Regions from separate parts of the Chryseobacterium sp. S90 genome, predicted to be linked through region 2. Evidence: riboswitches for the same ligand, from Rfam matches in the RefSeq annotation. Region 2 holds a riboswitch; each other region holds the start of a gene.
The links. A riboswitch is a leader RNA that binds a small molecule or an ion and turns the genes downstream of it on or off. The one in region 2 is predicted to bind thiamine pyrophosphate.
Positions count from the first base shown of each region.

Region 1: it holds a riboswitch for thiamine pyrophosphate, as region 2 does, so the genes downstream of both, thiS (sulfur carrier protein ThiS) here and pnuC (nicotinamide riboside transporter PnuC) in region 2, are expected to answer to the same signal.
Region 3: it holds a riboswitch for thiamine pyrophosphate, as region 2 does, so the genes downstream of both, ACLMCG_RS18140 (TonB-dependent receptor) here and pnuC (nicotinamide riboside transporter PnuC) in region 2, are expected to answer to the same signal.

Region 1 covers NZ_JBLGCX010000007.1:110,614-115,017, forward strand. The annotation lists gene ACLMCG_RS18215 (thiamine phosphate synthase) at 1-156, opposite strand, end outside; gene thiC (phosphomethylpyrimidine synthase ThiC) at 153-1,964, opposite strand; gene thiS (sulfur carrier protein ThiS) at 1,989-2,195, opposite strand; TPP riboswitch at 2,253-2,349, opposite strand; gene ACLMCG_RS18230 (hypothetical protein) at 2,456-3,298, opposite strand; gene ACLMCG_RS18235 (RluA family pseudouridine synthase) at 3,319-3,996, opposite strand; gene ACLMCG_RS18240 (hypothetical protein) at 4,008-4,322, opposite strand; gene panB (3-methyl-2-oxobutanoate hydroxymethyltransferase) at 4,326-4,404, opposite strand, start outside.
Region 2 covers NZ_JBLGCX010000001.1:524,544-528,947, forward strand. The annotation lists gene ACLMCG_RS02550 (RNA polymerase sigma factor) at 9-503, opposite strand; gene ACLMCG_RS02555 (hypothetical protein) at 644-1,675, opposite strand; gene pnuC (nicotinamide riboside transporter PnuC) at 1,662-2,258, opposite strand; TPP riboswitch at 2,282-2,390, opposite strand; gene ACLMCG_RS02565 (PA2169 family four-helix-bundle protein) at 2,588-3,049, shown strand; gene ACLMCG_RS02570 (DUF4142 domain-containing protein) at 3,164-3,775, opposite strand; gene ACLMCG_RS02575 (alpha-ketoglutarate-dependent dioxygenase AlkB family protein) at 3,905-4,404, opposite strand, start outside.
Region 3 covers NZ_JBLGCX010000007.1:86,646-91,049, reverse strand. The annotation lists gene ACLMCG_RS18150 (bifunctional aconitate hydratase 2/2-methylisocitrate dehydratase) at 1-1,143, opposite strand, end outside; gene ACLMCG_RS18145 (WG repeat-containing protein) at 1,497-2,201, shown strand; TPP riboswitch at 2,344-2,435, shown strand; gene ACLMCG_RS18140 (TonB-dependent receptor) at 2,539-4,404, shown strand, end outside.

The DNA of each region.
Region 1 (4,404 bases), on a different contig from region 2:
GAAAGCTTCATCAATCTGAGTAATAAATTCAGTCATTTCATTTCTGCTGATCCATGGTTTTCGGATATGAAGCAGATCAAGACCTTCCTGAAACATCTGATTGATACTATCTGTTTCCTTTGGAACCATCAGATCAGGAGTGATAACAAAGATCATATATAAATTTCTTTACCTTTCTCAATGAACTCCTGTGATTTATCCAGCATTCCCTGTTCTGCAGATTCACGAATTTCCTGGGTAATTTTCATAGAACAGAATTTTGGTCCGCACATAGAACAGAAATGCGCAATTTTTGCTCCTTCTGCCGGTAAGGTTTCATCATGGTAAGCTCTTGCAGTTTCAGGATCTAATGAAAGGTTGAACTGATCTTCCCATCTGAATTCAAATCTTGCTTTACTTAATGCATTGTCTCTGTATTGTGCTCCCGGATGACCTTTTGCTAAATCTGCAGCATGAGCTGCCAGTTTATATGTTATTACTCCAACTTTTACATCATCTTTATTCGGAAGGCCTAAATGTTCCTTTGGTGTTACATAACAAAGCATTGCACACCCGAACCATCCGATCATTGCTGCCCCGATTCCGGAAGTGATGTGATCATAACCAGGTGCGATGTCTGTTGTTAATGGTCCTAAGGTATAAAACGGAGCTTCATGGCATTCTTCCAGTTGCTTTTCCATATTTTCTTTAATCATGTGCATCGGAACGTGTCCCGGGCCTTCAATCATTACCTGTACATTATGTTTCCATGCTATCTTTGTCAGTTCACCTAAAGTTTCCAGTTCGGCAAACTGAGCGGCATCATTAGCATCTGCAATAGATCCTGGACGAAGACCGTCTCCCAGAGAGAAAGCCACGTCATACTTCTTCATGATCTCACAAATCTCCTCAAAATGAGTATACAGGAAGCTTTCTTTATGATGGAATAAACACCATTTTGCCATAATAGATCCTCCTCTGGAAACAATTCCGGTCACTCTTTTTGCTGTTAAATGAATGTATCTCAATAAAACTCCTGCGTGGATTGTAAAGTAGGAAACTCCCTGTTCTGCCTGTTCAATAAGGGTATCTCTGAAAATTTCCCATGTCAGATCTTCCGGAACTCCTTTTACTTTTTCCAGAGCCTGATAAATAGGAACAGTACCGATAGGAACCGGGCTGTTTCTGATGATCCACTCTCTTGTTTCGTGAATATTTTTCCCTGTTGAAAGATCCATAATGGTATCAGCTCCCCATCGGCAAGCCCATACTGCTTTTTCCACTTCTTCATCAATACTGGATGAAACAGCGCTATTCCCGATATTGGCATTGATTTTCACAAGAAAATTTCTTCCGATGATCATCGGTTCACTTTCCGGATGGTTGATGTTATTGGGAATAATAGCTCTTCCGGCTGCAATTTCATCTCTTACAAATTCCGGAGTAATCTTACTTTTCGGAGTATTGGCACCAAAACTATGTCCGGGATGTTGAAAAGACATTTCTTTGGATACGGAGTCAAGCTGTTCTATTCTTTGATTTTCCCGGATCGCCACATATTCCATTTCCGGAGTAATGATTCCCTGTTTTGCATAGTAAAGCTGGGTCAATTCTTTTCCTTCCTGTGCTACTTTAGGTTTATGATCGTAAGAAAATCTTAATTCATCAAGACGTGGATCTGCCAAACGGGCTTTTCCGTATTCTGAAGTGATTCCTTCCAGGATATTCACATCATTTCTGTCCAGAATCCATTGTTCCCTGATTCTTGGAAGTCCTTTCTGAATATCAATAACTGCATTTTCATCGGTATAAGGACCTGAAGTGTCGTAAATAGTAACCGGAGCATTATGTTCAAAGCCGCCATTGCTAAGTTTGGTGGGGCTAAGCTGTATTTCACGCATTGCTACATTGATAGGGTGTAATGTACCTTCAACATAGATTTTCTTTGAGTTCGGAAATGGCGAACATGTAATGGAGTGAGCCATAAGTATTGGTATTAAATATGAGAATTAACCGCCCTGAGTGGCAGTAATGATTAAAACTGAATCGTTGTTGCTAAGGATGGTTTCCGCCCAGAATGTCAGGGGAATAATGCGATTGTTGAGGGCTACAGCAATACCTTTCTTTTTTCCAGGCAGCTCAATAGCCAGTAATGCTTCCAGATTTTCAGGAAGTACATCAAATGTTTTTCGGGTGTGGTTGATTATAAGTTCCATTCCTAATATTTTAAATATACTTTAGGAATGGCTATTATTGTACAATAGAATGTACAGCAAAAGTCATCTACTTTTCCCTACGCTGGTATGATCCAGATCAGGTTCAAAGGGTAAAGTCTCAGTCTGTTGGTAACAGACACCCCTAAAGTTTGAGACGAAGTTAGACATTTTTTTAGAATGGGCAAAATCTGAAATGATTTTAAAGAAAAAAGACCATCTCAATTTTGAGACAGTCTTCACTTTTATTTTAAATAGTTCTTTTAGTAAAAAAGCTTCAAGCTTCCATCAGAATTATATTGATTAGTCCAGTTTGATTGGCTCAGAAAAAATTCGGAGCTATAAGGTTTAAACTCTTTTGAAAATCTTCTTTGAGGATTATTTTTTGATAATGAAAGGTAAAAATAATCTTCAAAAATACCCAAATTCTTAAATGGATTTTGTGCAGAATCAAAGTTATCAAATGTAATTTCATTTGTAATGTAAGCATCAACATTATTATGCTTTTCAGTTTTAGTTGCCTTTTCTAAATTTCCTGAGTTATTATAAGTAAACTTTTCTACGTAGGTCAAAATATAATCTTGCGAGTCAGTTGGATCGTATGGAACATTAGGATATTGAGTTAAAATCTCAGTTAACTTTCCTGAAGCGTCATAAGTATAGGACAAATACTTATCCATATATGAATTATTAACCTGTGGAATAACTACTTTACTAACTCTACCTTGGTTATCAAATTCAAATCTTCTTTCCTTCAACTGAACATTGAAACCAGGGTCAGAGCTGTAATCTTTCATAATTGCTGTATTTCCTGTATAGGTTACCGCTGTATAAACAGATTTTGAATAAGCATAAGGAAACCCTGTACTACTAGAAAGTTCCAACTTTCCTCCTACTTTTTTACTAATTCTTCCCTGAGCATCATATTCGAACATATAATTTTGCTCCGATCCATTAAAGACAGGTGACAAAACAGGATAATTCCACGATATTTTACTAGTATTTTCAGTAATCGCCTGTTGTGAATTATCAACCGGCAATTCATCATTGTCTGAACAAGATGCCATAACCAGCAATGTGGCTAATAAAAGTGATTTGAATTTCATGGTATAGTTTTATAATATGCTTATTCTTCACAAGCTCTCCAGATCGCATCATTCTGCGGAACAGGAGCTATGATTTCAATATTTTCTTTGGTTACGGGATGAATAAACTCCAGTTTTCTTGCATGAAGATTGATTCCTCCATCCGGATTGGAACGTGGTGCTCCATATTTCAGATCACCCTTAATCGGAATTCCTGTTTTGGATAACTGTGCTCTGATCTGATGGTGTCTACCTGTTTCAAGGTCAATTTCCAACAGCAAATAATTGTCTAATGTCTTGATAACATTATAGGTAAGAATTGCTTCTTTTGCGCCTTCGGTAGCTTTAGGAAAAACAATAGCTTTATTATTCTTTTCGTTTTTCTTTAAATAATGTACCAGCCTCTGACTTTGTGGGATCATTTCTTTACTCACAACCGCCCAATATGTTTTTTTTACCTCCCGGTTTTTTACCATCTGCGTAAGACGGGAAAGTGCCTTGGAAGTCTTGGCATAGATCACCAGCCCGGAAGTTGGACGGTCTATACGATGAACCAAGCCGAGAAAAACATTTCCCGGCTTAGCATCTCTTATTTTTATAAAATTCTTGATGGATTCTAATAGTGATTCATCACCGGTTTTATCACCCTGAACGAGCTGGCCAACCTTTTTATTAATCACCAGAAGATGGTTGTCTTCATATATAATCTGCTCCTTCATACTTCTTCCGTCTATCTTCTTCTATTGGATAATGAAAGGATGATTCCCGCCAGAAGCCCTACTGTTTTTACTGCAGAAAGTTTTGAACCTTCCGGAATGAATGCTCCCAATACACAAATGACAGCGGCAGCATACATAGCATAGACAAAATTCTTATTGGTAAGCAGTGGAGCCTGAATAAAGAAGCTCGCACCTATCAGAACATAAAAAACTTTTCTTGAAAGTAAATGATTGATTTCCGGGGAAAATAAATTAAACCATCCTACAGCAAGACAAATCAGTGCTGCAATAGATAATATTCCCTGGATAGATTGTTGATTCTGCATAGATTAATAGCTTTCATTTTCGTTTGGAAACTCTACATTCTTCACATCTTTTACATATTGAGAAACTGCTCCTGTAATTTCT
Region 2 (4,404 bases):
AAAAAAGGTTAAAACCAAAAATTCAAGTTGGTCCTTAGAAATTTCAAAACCTTGTTGACATGTTTTTCAACAGCTGTTTTGGAAATATGATTTTCCTGCGCGATGGTAAAAAGACTGAGATTCTGGATTTTGTTTTGGATAAAAAACTCACGGCTCTTTTCAGGAACTTGTTCCAGAAGACTTTCTATTTTTTTTAATTGATCTTCCTGCTGCAGTTGCTTTTCGATTTCAGAGCTTTCTTCATCCTGATTTTCCGGGGAATTTTCCAGTGGAACGAAGATCATTTTTCTTTTACGATAGAAGTTGGAGATTTCCTGTTTGGCAGATTTAAAAATAAGTGCTTCAATTTCTGAAGGTGAGTGGGTTTTGGATAAGTACTTCCAGACATGCATAAAAATATCCTGAACAATTTCTTCTATATCTTCTTCTTCCGAAAGGTATTTTGCTACAAAAAAATACACCCTGTGCTTGTAACCGGAATATATTTCTTTAAAATGATCCATCCTTTAAATGTCTTTGAACCTATAACTCAATGATGCAAAAGTATCTAAAAGGGATGTCAATCATATTAAATTCATATTAAGTTTAAATTCATGACCATAATGACTAAAGAGTGACTGTCTTTTAACAGGTTTAGATTACCTCAAAAAGAAAAATCTAAATCATCAGCTGAAGGCCTGAAATTAGAATGCATTGCTGCTGTAAAATAATCACAGAATATCTGATAAATTACAGAATCAGTAGCTGTTGCCCGGATTCCAAGCTGTGTATAAACAGTAAGTATCTGGTGGGATAATTGACTTGTCAATTCTGTTCCATAAGTATGAATCTCATTTTGCTGATCTGCTGAAATCTCTTTATTATCAGCAAGAATATTTTCAATATTCCGGGCAATATTTAACACCTTTTCCAGATGCTTTTCAACAGATTCTGCAAAGTTTTTGAAATGGATCTGAGGACGGATAAGCCTTGCCTCTTCAATAAAATGAGAAGCCATTCCAAGGTAATTCACCAAAAGGGTCAGATCAGCAAAAACCCGAAAAGGAACGCTGTCCAGAATATCATCCGTGAAGAAATGGTCGTACACAAAGCTGTAATCTTCGTTGACCACAACATTCTCAATGGTAAATGAATAAGTACCGCTGGCTTTCATTCCCATAGATTTCCAGTTAGGGATGATTTCAGCCTGCTCTCTCGGAATAATAAAGGAATGAATCATCTCATTGCCTTCGTGATCTAATAAAGGTTTGCCCTTTTCTGTAATTGTGGCATTCAGTGTAAAATGCGTCAGATGGGGAGCTCCTGTGGCAAAATTCCATAATCCATTAATAATATAGGTGTTATCATTTTGCTTTTCTGCAGTTCCGCCAACCATTCCGCTTCCTCCAAAACAAATGTCAGAATTGGTAAACAGTAATTGAGCAATTTCAGGTTTTATGTTTCTTGAGAAATAATTGGCTCCGGCACAGAGTGTCAGCATCCAGCCAAAGCTTCCATCGGTTTCAGCCCAGCCAAATAATGCTTTAAGGCCTTCTTCAAAACGATATCCTAAACCTCCATATTTTTTCGGTACCCAGATCTTCAGCAATCCTTTTTCATGAATATGCTGTATCACCTTATCAGAAATTACAGAAGCTCCCTGAAGTTCTTTTCTGATGTCTTTAATATTGAGCATTAGCTTTGGTTTTAATGATTTTTTGCCATTCCATATACCCGGAGATTGCTACTAAAAATAAGAATGATGTTAACACAGCATAGAGATACAATTCTTTATGCAGCAGCAAGGGTATGGAAATAATATTACTGATATTGAGAATCACCCAGTTTTCAATTTTTCTTCTTGCCATGAGCCACATTCCGGCCCAGGCAAAAGCACTTACCAAGGAATCCCAAACGGGAACATCCGAGTCTGTAAAATGAGTAAGAAAAAACCAGAATAAGCTAAAAGTTCCCAGCACAATTCCTCCGGCAATCCACTTTTCAGAAGTTGAGGTGACAGAGATCTCCATTTCAGATTTCTGTTTCCCGAATTTCCAGTACAGCCATCCGTAGATGCTCATGATCAGATAATAAAGGTTTAAGGTAAATTCAGCATACAGTTTTGAGGTAAGCATCACATACAATGTAAGCAGAATACCGGCAATTCCGAAAAGATAGTTATTGACATTGTTTTTACGGGCCAGTAAGACCTGAATTACTGAAAATAAGACTCCGAACCATTCAGGCAAGGTAATCTGTTTTAAAATTTCCTGCATCATATTAATTTAAAAATCAAATGATGAGATGATAAGTAAGCAATCCCTACGCCGGCATTATCCGGATCAGGTGTGGAAGTACATTCCTGGGTATCATCTCAGCCACTGTTACCAGTAGCACCCCATTGTTGGGGGCAAAGGTCCTGTTTTTTTTCCGTAAAAAGAAAGAATATCGGAATTTTATTTATCCTGTTAACCCATTTTTTTTATTAAAAATAAATAAGCTCATATAAGAAAATCATCCGCCAGACTATATGATCAGGATTATAAAGATGCTGCTGAGTAAATGATAATTTAGTACAATATTATGTTTAATCTAAAAAGTATATATTATGGATAATCGACAAGAAATATCGTTACTGAACGACTTGCTTCACATTACCAATGACAGAATTGAAGGTTTTGAAAAAGTTGAAGGAAAAGTATGGGAAATGTATCCTGATGTAAAGGATGAATATGACCATATGATTTCCCAGTCGAAAATTATGAAAAATGAACTCATTAATCTAATCACTGAAAGAAAGGGCGTTCCGGAGGACTCACCATCTATCGCAGGAGCTATTCACAGAACATGGATTGACATTAAAAATTCTTTTACCATGGGAAATCTGGTAGAATCTACATTGGAAAATGTAGTGTTTGGAGAAAAAGCAGCCATAGAAACTTATGAGAATGCTCTGGGCTATGGTAATCTTAGTGAAAAGAGTAATAAAATTGTGGCCGAACAGCTTCGCAATCTAAAAAGCTCTTACAACCAGTTTAAGAAAATTGAAGAATATAAAAAGAAAGAATAATCAACAAAAAACTCCCCTTACAAAAGAGGAGCTTTATTAATCAAGAACAAAATAATATTTAATCCTTTTCAAAATTATCAAATATCCTGTGTCCTTTTTATGATGCAGGTCATATTATTTCACAGCATTTTTAGCTTTTTCTGATTCTTTCAGATGATGCTCCAATGTAGGAAGCGTCTTACCTGCAAAGGATTTCAGAGAAGATTCTTTTCCTTCCGCTGCTTCTTTTTTGAATTCTTCTATGTCTTCTTTATGATCACTGACCATAAGATCGGTATACTTTTTATCAAAGTCTTTTCCTTTCTTAGCTTTCAGATCATCATACATCTTCTGCTTTTCAGCATCCAGACCTGCAGGTAAGGTATAGCCTGTTCCCGAAGCCCATTTCTTGAGCTCATCATTCGCTTTGGTATGATCTGTGACCATCATCGCTCCTAAAGATTTTACAGCTGGATTTTCAGCATTGGTTGCTGCCAGATCTCCCATCATCACTTCCATCAGCCCTCCTTTTGCTGCTGCATCTGCAAATTTTTTATCCTGATCACTGAGAGAGGTGGTTTGGTCTTTTGGTTCTGCCATTTTGGTGGAATCACTCACTGTCATGCCGGATTCAGCTGGAGGAGACATTGTTGTGCTTTCCGGGGAGTGGCTGGACGATGTCGGTTCATTTTTTTTGCAGGCCGTCAAAGCAGCCACCGCAAAAAGTGTTACTACAAGATTTTTCATAATATTAAATTTTAAATGGTGATATAAATGAAGCCAATAAGAACTTCTTTTATAAATGCAACAATTTATCTGCCAAAAGAGATATTGCAAACACACTCCACCAATCATAAAATATTATAAATGAATATTCTACAATTGACGAACCAACCGAAATGTAAGATTGATACGCTGCTTCATCGAGGTTACAGATTTAGCAATCCGATGTTCCCAGTTCTCCTGCAGATTTCCTTTCATAATCAGTAATGAACCATGAGGAAGAGGCAGGCTGTATTTACTCTGATGATGGTCTTTTTTCCGGAAATCAAAGTTTCTGGTCTGACCTAAACTTATTGATGCAATCACCGGGCGGCTTCCATATCTGCTTTCCTTATCCCGATGCCAGGCAACAGAGTCATTATGATCCCGGTAAAGATTAAGCAATACGGAATTGAACTGATAGCCAAATGTTTTTTCTATTCTTTGTCTTAAAGAAAGAAGTTCGGGAGTCCACGGATTAGTCTCCAGCTCACCATTACCCGAAGGATAGGTATTTTCCTGATCTCCATACCATGCCGTTAAGCGCGGTGTCAGCACCATCTTATCATACATTTTTTGGGTTCTTTGTTTCCAGGGAGCAGTTTCAAGCAGAT
Region 3 (4,404 bases), on a different contig from region 2:
GGCTGCAAATGTCTGTAGTTTTTTACCAAATACGATCGCGTAAGATCCACCCGCTTTGATGAATTCCATCTTTTGCGGAGTGAAAGATTTGGTAAGGTCGATCAATTCTTTATCGCCGTTATATAATTTCTTTTCTTTTGTATTGATTGTTAAAACAGTTCCTGTTGCTACTGAATAAGCTTCTTCAAGAACAATGTCTCCATTTTCGTTACGAATTGGGTTTCCGTTTTCGTCAACTTTCTTTACCCAGTTTTTAAGGTCAACACCAATACCTCCGGTAACATCTACAGTTGTAAGGAAAATCGGAGAAATACCGTTTGTTCCTCCTACAATTGGAGCAATGTTTACGAATGGCACATATGGACTGGCTTGTTTTCCTGTCCAAAGAGCAACGTTATTTACTCCGGACATTCTTGATGAACCAACACCCATTGTTCCTTTTTCAGCGATAAGCATAACGCTTGCATCAGGATGTTGTGCCTGTAAAGCTTTGATTTCTTCCTGAGCTTCAGGAGTGATCATACACTTACCATGAAGTTCACGGTCTGATCTTGAGTGGGCCTGGTTACCCGGAGAAAGTAAATCTGTAGAGATATCTCCTTCACCAGCAATGAATGTTACTATTTTGATTTCTTCAGCAACTTCAGGAAGCTTCGTGAAGAATTCAGCTTTTGCATAGCTTTCAAGGATTTCTTTTGCAATTTCGTTACCGCTGTTGAATGCTTCTTTCAGACGGTTTGTATCTGCTTCATAAAGGAAAACCTGTGTTTTAAGAACGGCTGCTGCTTCTTTAGCAATAGCTGCGTCATTACCTAAAGCAAGGTCTAGCAGCACTTCAATAGAAGGACCGCCTTTCATATGAGATAATAATTCAAAGGCAAATGCCGGGGAAATTTCTTCTACTACGGATTCACCCAGAATAATTTCTTTTAAAAATTTTGCTTTCACTCCCGCTGCACTTGTCGTTCCGGGTAGCGTGTTGTAAATGAAAAATTTAAGAGAATCCGATCGGTCAGCATTACCTGAATCTTTAATCTGTGTAATGATTTCGCTTAGTAATTCAGCACCATCAATTGGCTTTGGATGAAGCCCCTGGGTTTTTCTTTCTTCAATCTCTTTGATGTAATCCTTATAAATATTCATAATAGAAGGTCTTTCAACATTAAAGGTAGGCCTGCTTCTTCTTTACCGGTCTGTACAAATACAGTTAATGACATTTTGAGTTCTCACATTTTGATGCAACATTAACCGAATAAAGTCAGCATAATCTACACTTTTTTTTAAAGTTTTTAAAATTATCAAACAATTCAAAATGTTCCCAAAATTACAAATTTTTAATATTTTATAGAAACGAAATTATTTAGATTCTTTATAAATATGAATTTTATAATATCTATTTTTGGTCGTATTTTTGTAGACATATGGCGAATATGAAAAATATCCTTAAAGTTTTATGCATTTTTATTTCGGTTTTCGTTTTTTCACAGACTAAATCTGTGAAGAAAATAACGGTGAAGAAAGGTGTGAAAACTGCGGTTAAGAAAGGGCCTGCAGCCAATAAGCCTAACCCTGATTTAGTAATAATAAATAAAGATCTTCCGGTTTTGATTCCTAAGAAAAAAGGAGATCATTTTGGGTATGTTAACCAGAACGGAAAATTTATTATTCAACCGGAATATCATATTGCCGTATTTTTTTATGAAGATTGTAACCTTCTGAATTCTCCTAATGAAAAAGTCAGAAAATTTGGCACAAAAGAATATGCTACAGTAGAAAAAGATATGATCTCTTACAGGATAGACCAGTCTGGAAAGAGAGTATACCAGTTCAAAGAAGCAGATTTTGGAAAATGTATCTTCGAAGAATATAAACAGCAGCTATTTCAGGCGTATACTATGAATGGCTTTTACGGAATTATTGAAAAATCAAAATTTGTGAATGCTGCAGATTACAGGCAGTTCCAGATTTATCCTCAATATCAGTATCTGTACATTATGGAAGGAGATGATGTGGCCAATCCGATGATTGTTGCTTCCAATAATGATAAATTTGGAGTGATTGATGTTAACAATAAGATCATTATTCCTTTTGAATATTCCAATATTAAAAGAAACTTCAGCTGGAAGCTGGGTAAGATGTTTGAAGTGACCAAAGATGGGTCGAATTACTATTATGTTGACTCAAACAATAAAACCTATTAAAGAATTATAAATGATGAATGATGAATGATGAATGATTCATCCAATAACTCTTATTTTTCATTCTGCTTTTTTCTATCCCGTAACTCAAAACCCTGCACCTCGCACCGCGAATCTCAATTGATATATTTTTTGTAATTTTGCACCTGAAATAAAGGGGTGCTGTAACAGGCTGAGATTATACCCAATGAACCTGGAACAGGTAATGCTGTTTAGGGAACCATTTAAATAATTGATAGATGATTAGCGATAAATGATCGATAAACATCAATGGTCATTTGCTATTTGTCAATTATTTCATAATCACCCCTTTTATTCATTAAATGTCAAGATTTATAGAATGAAAGGATTATTTTTTTTAGGGCTTAGCGTAGGCTCAGTAGCCTTTATGCAGGCTCAGAATAAGGATTCTCTGAAAGTCAGAGAAATTGAGGCGGTCAACTTTACCAAAAGACTGCCGGTTGCAAAGGAAATCATCAACGTACAGAAAGATTTAGACGGTAAAAATTTAGGACAGGATCTTCCTATTCTTTTAAAAAATCAAACCTCCATTATTTCTACTTCAGATGCAGGAAATGGGGTTGGATATACCGGTTTTAGAATTCGTGGAGTTTCAGGAAGCGGGATTAATGTAATGATGAATGGCGTTCCGTATAATGATTCTGAAAGCCAGGGAACTTTTTTTGTGAATGTTCCTGACCTTACAAGTTCTGCTTCACAGATCGTTATTCAAAGAGGGGTGGGAACCTCTAATAATGGCGTTTCTGCTTTCGGTGCAAGTATCAATGTGATTTCTAAAGATCCTGAAGAAAAGTTTTATTTTAAAACAGATGACAGCTACGGCTCATTCAATACCTATAAATATTCAGCTGAGATAGGCTCCGGTAAGTTCTGGAAAAACCGTCTTTCTGTAATGGGAAGATATACCCATATTCACTCTGATGGGTATATAGACAGGGCTTCCTCAAATTTACATTCTTATAATTTTACGGCCTTATTTGAAGAAGGGAATACCAAATTACGTTTAATGGCTTTTGGTGGAAAAGAGAAAACCTACCAGGCATGGAACGGTATTGATAGAAAAACATGGGAAACCGATCCTAAATTTAATGTTTCAGGTGCCATTTATGATGCCAGTTGGGAGAATATTGTAAGCTTCTATGATAACGAAACAGACAATTACAGACAGAACCATTATCAGTTGCTTTGGGAACAGAAATTCAGTGACCGATGGAATATTGAAACTACTTTTCACTATACTAAAGGAAAAGGATATTACGAAAATTACAAGCAGGGAGATCCTTTTTCCAGATATAATTTACCCGATCTGACTGAAGGAGGGCAGACCATAAAATATTCAGACTTTATCAGAAAAAAATGGCTGAATAATGATTTTTATGGAGTTGTTTCAACGCTTTACGGAAAGTTTGAAAACTTAGACCTGAATATGGGAGTTGTAGCCAATCAATATTACGGAAGACACTACGGAAATGTTACGGGAGTATTTTTTCCTCAGATTGATGAAAGTGAGTATTACAGAAGCCGTTCAATAAAAAATGAAGTATCCGGTTTTGCAAAAGCTTTGTTCAGAGTAGATAATTTTGAATTTTTTGGTGATTTACAGCTTAGAAAAATCAACTACAATACTAAGATCCTGATGGCTGGTGATGGTGAAGGAGCTGATTTAAGTAAAAACTGGTTGTTCTTTAATCCTAAAGCCGGGGTAAATTACAGAATTGAAGGAGGTAAAGTTTTCCTTTCCTATGCCCATGCCCACCGTGAACCAAACAGGGATGATCTGATGGCGAATAACGATGTGAAAGCTGAAAAACTTCATGATATTGAAGCCGGTTTTGAAAAACAGTTTGGGATTGTATCATTTACTGCGAATGTGTATTATATGTACTACGTTAACCAATTGGTCTTAAATGGTGTACTTAATAATGTAGGAGCTTTCATCAGAACCAATTCCGGGAAGAGTTACAGAAGAGGAGTGGAGCTTGGTGCATTGGCAAAATTATCTAAACAATGGGAGGTTTCAGGAAATGTAACTTTAAGCCAGAGCAGAAATCAGGATTTCAATATTCAGAATGGAGATGTTCCTGAAAGACTTGGAAATACACAGATTTCTTTCTCTCCGAATGTGATTGCCAATTTAGGTCTGAAATTTAATCCTACAAAGAACTTTCAGTTTGCTTTAATGAAT